Regions from separate parts of the Sporanaerobacter sp. genome, predicted to be linked through region 2. Evidence: predicted binding sites of a transcription regulator. Region 2 holds the regulator's gene; the other holds the start of a gene.
The links. Region 2 encodes HrcA, which represses chaperone genes, less so after heat shock. Its sites were predicted from a motif close to ATTAGCACTCNATANTATNGAGTGCTAAT; they were not measured.
Positions count from the first base shown of each region.

Region 1: the regulator HrcA is predicted to act here: its motif matches at 1,397-1,425, upstream of ACFWUA_RS02475 (co-chaperone GroES).

Region 1 is NZ_CP181252.1:512,670-514,884, forward strand. It holds gene groL (chaperonin GroEL) at 1-1,044, opposite strand, end outside; gene ACFWUA_RS02475 (co-chaperone GroES) at 1,067-1,348, opposite strand; gene ACFWUA_RS02480 (DNA-3-methyladenine glycosylase family protein) at 1,562-2,215, opposite strand, start outside.
Region 2 is NZ_CP181252.1:1,873,198-1,875,412, forward strand. It holds gene hemW (radical SAM family heme chaperone HemW) at 1-198, shown strand, start outside; gene hrcA (heat-inducible transcriptional repressor HrcA) at 340-1,377, shown strand; gene grpE (nucleotide exchange factor GrpE) at 1,423-2,019, shown strand; gene dnaK (molecular chaperone DnaK) at 2,049-2,215, shown strand, end outside.

The DNA of each region.
Region 1 (2,215 bases), 910 kb from region 2:
TTTTAATTGTTTAACTCTATTTTCTATATCAGCTTGATTTCCTTCTCCATCAACAATTGTAGTATTGTCTTTGTCAACTTTAACTTTTCTAGCTTTTCCTAACATATCAATTGTAGCATCTTTCAATTCATATCCCAATTCTTCAGATATAACTGTACCACCAGTAAGTATTGCTATGTCTTGAAGCATCTCTTTTCTTCTATCGCCAAATCCAGGAGCTTTAACAGCTACACAGTTAAATGTTCCTCTCAATTTATTAACCACCAATGTTGCAAGAGCTTCTCCTTCTACGTCTTCAGCAATGATAAGTAATGGTCTACCTTGTTGTACTATTTGTTCAAGAATTGGTAATATTTCTTGGATATTTGCAATCTTCTTATCTGTAATAAGGATATATGGTTCATCTAATTCAGCTATCATTTTTTCAGCATCTGTCACCATATAAGGGGACACATATCCTCTATCAAATTGCATACCTTCTACTACATCTAATGTAGTTCCCATAGATCTTGATTCTTCAACTGTAATAACTCCATCATTTCCTACTCTTTCCATAGCTTCAGCAATTAATTTTCCTATTTCTTCATCTCCAGCTGAAATAGAAGCAACTTGAGCTATTGCATCTTTTGATTCTACTTCCTTTGAAAATCTTCTTATTTCTTCAACAGTCTTATCTACAGCTTTATGAATTCCTCTTTGAAGAATCATTGGATTTGCTCCAGCAGCAACATTCTTAAGCCCCTCTCTGATGATTGCTTGAGCAAGTAATGTAGCAGTAGTAGTTCCATCTCCAGCTACATCATTAGTCTTTGTAGCAACTTCTTTAACAAGTTGAGCACCCATATTTTCATATGGATCTTCCAATTCTATTTCACGAGCAATTGTTACACCATCATTAGTAATAAGTGGTGCACCAAATTTTTTATCTAAAACAACATTTCTTCCCTTTGGTCCAAGGGTTACTTTGACAGTATCTGCAAGTTTATTTATACCTTTTTCCATTGAACGACGTGCATCTTCACCAAATTTTATTTCTTTAGCCATTTTACTTCACTCTCCTTTATTTTTATTCAATAACTGCTAAAACATCATTTAACTTAATTATTGTATACTCTACTCCATCAAGTTTAACTTCAGTTCCAGCATATTTTGAAAATATAACCTTGTCTCCTACTTTTATTTGTTCCTTTTTCTTTTCATCATTTGTGATATCTGGGCCTACAGCCATAACTTCAGCCATTTGTGGTTGTTCTTTCGCTGAACTTGGAAGAACTATACCACTTTTAGTCTTTTCTTCAGCTTCAATCATCTTAATAACTACTCTGTCTCCTAATGGTTTAATATTCATAGTCTTTGCCCTCCTTGTATTTAAATAATTATATTCTTCCGAGAATTTGTTAGCACTCAACGCCATCGAGTGCTAACATCTACAGTTTATATGTTACTTAATATATATTTTGTAATCAAGTCTCTATTTTGATGTCTTTTAGCTAATATTTGACTTATTTCTTAATTATCTCACTTTATGAATATTTTGCATTAAATATCTTCGTTTTTCTACCTATCTTCCTATTCCCAATTCTCTTGCATAATAAAATAGATATTGTTGAGCAAATCCTGACAAACTCCCAAATTTATCTTCCCCATATTTTTGTATCATTTTTTCATTTGTATCTTCATTTAAATAAAAATGTTCCATGACTCTTTTCACCCACACATCTACAGGAAAAGAATCATATTTGCCTATAGAAAATAAAAGTATACAATTAGATACTTTGGGGCCAACACCCTTTAACGTCATGAGTATTTTTCTCGCTTCTTCTGTGGATAAATTTTTTAAATTGTATATATCAATCTCACCATTGGCTATAGCCTTTGAAGCAGCTATTATATATTTAGCTCTAAAACCCACCTTACAATCTTCAAGTTCTTCCAATGTAGCTTTTGACAATGCTTCTTTTTCAGGAAAAGAATAATATTTCTTCCCTTTGTACTCCCCCAAAAAATTCCCATACTTTTCACTTATAAGCTCAATGGATTTTTTTATTCTTGGAATTCTATTGTTGGCGGAAATGATAAAAGAAATAGTAGTTTCAAAAGGCTCTTGATTTAAAATTCTAATACCACTTCCAAATTTCACAGCTTCATTTATCACAGCATCGCCTTCTGAAAGTTTTGCTTTTATCTTTCCATAGTCTCTGCCCAAATCAAAATA
Region 2 (2,215 bases):
CTGGGTCTAAGATTAGTGCAGGGAATAGACAAAAAAGATTTTTTAAATAGATTTAAAGTTTCAATTGATGGTATATACGGTGAAGTTTTCGATAAACATAAGGAAAATGGTTTAATTTATATTGATGATAAAAGTATACGACTAACTGAAAAAGGTTTAGATTTGTGCAATTTAGTTTTTGTAGATTTGTTGCCATAAATAATAAATTAATTTCTTAAAAGGTATTGACAAATTTTAATAGTAGTGATAACTTTAAATCGTAAGGATTAGCACTCAATAATATAGAGTGCTAATAAAACCCTTTTATTGTAAATCAATCTACGTTTATGGGGTGATAAAATGTTAGATGAAAGAAAGCTAAGAGTGCTTCATGCCATCATAAACAGCTATATTTCAAGTGCAGAACCTATTGGTTCTAGAACTATTTCAAAAAAATACGATTTAGGGGTAAGCTCTGCAACTATAAGAAATGAAATGTCCGATTTGGAGGATTTAGGGTATTTAAACAAGCCTTATACCTCAGCGGGAAGAGTACCTTCAGACAAAGCTTACAGGCTCTATGTGGATATGCTTTTAAAAGATTCAAAAACTCTCATTGATATGAGAAAAAAACAGGAGATTAAAAAAACTTTATTGAAAGAAGCTGTAGAAATAGATAGTCTCATTGAAAATTCAACAAAGATACTTTCAAAGCTTACAAATTATACAGCTTTGGCTATAGCTCCTCAATTTGAAAGGAGTACACTTAAACATATTCAACTTATACCTATAGATGAATATGAAATATTGGTAGTCATTGTAAGTGATTCAGGAATAGTTAAGAATACTATTTTTAGGATAGATAATCAAATACCAGATGATCAATTAAATATCATTTCAAATTTTTTAAATGGGAAGCTTAAGGGTTTAACTATTGAAGAAATTGGCAATGAAATAGATACAGTAGTATTTAAAGAAATGTATGAGTATAAAAATATTATAGAAAGCATTATACCTGTTATCAATCAATCACTGGAAGAAGTAGAAAATGTAGAAGTTTTTGCTGATGGTGTTACGAATATATTCAATTTTCCTGAATATAGTGATGTCACAAAAGCTAAGGCATTTTTAAGTTTTATTGAGGACAAAAATTTAGTAGTAGATATAATGTTAAAAAATACACTAGATGATTTTGAAATAACTATAGGAGGCGAAAATTCCATAGATGAAATAAAGGATTGCAGTCTCATAACGGCTACTTATAAGTTAGATGGGAATACTATAGGTAAAATAGGTGTTATAGGGCCTACTAGGATGGATTATTTCAAAGTTATAAATGCAGTAAATTTATTGGCAATGAACTTAAATGAAATAATGAGCAAATTTTTCTCAAAATAATGGGGTGTAAGGATTCTTACACTCTATTAAAGTGAGATTGATGCTATGTTTTATTATTTAGCACTAAAAACAGATATAAGAGGTGATTTAATGGAGAACAAGGAAGATAGGATTTCTGAGGAGCTTCATAATGAAAAAATAGAAAATGTAGAAAACACAGAAGAAACAAAGGAAGATGTAGCTGAATTAGAAAAACTTAAAAGAGAGTTGGAAAGTAAGACAAAAGAAATTGAGGAGCTAAACAATAGGTTTCTAAGATTGCAAGCAGATTTTGTTAATTTCAAAACTAGAGTTGAGAAAGAAAAAGAAAGCATATATAGTTATGCATCAGAAGATATTTTAAATTCTATGTTGCCAATATTAGATAATTTTGAAAGAGCACTTAGTAGTTCAACAGATGTTGAAGATGGATTTTATAAAGGAATGGAAATGATATATAATCAATTAATAAAAGTACTTAGTGAAAATGGTTTAGAAGAAATAGAAGCACTGCATGAAAAATTCGATCCAAATTATCATCATGCTGTATTTCAAGAAGAATCAGATGAATATGAAGAGGGAACAATTATAGAAGTTTTTCAAAAAGGATATAAGCTAAAAGATAAAGTTATCAGACCTAGTATGGTAAAGGTTGCAAAATAAAGTAAATATGTATACAAGGAGGAATTTATATGGGAAAAATAATAGGAATTGACTTAGGAACTACAAATTCTTGTGTTGCCGTAATGGAAGGTGGAGAACCTGTAGTTATACCTAATGCTGAAGGAAATAGAACTACGCCTTCTGTAGTAGCTTTCACCAAAGATGGAGAAAGATTAGTAGGGGAAACTGCTAAAAG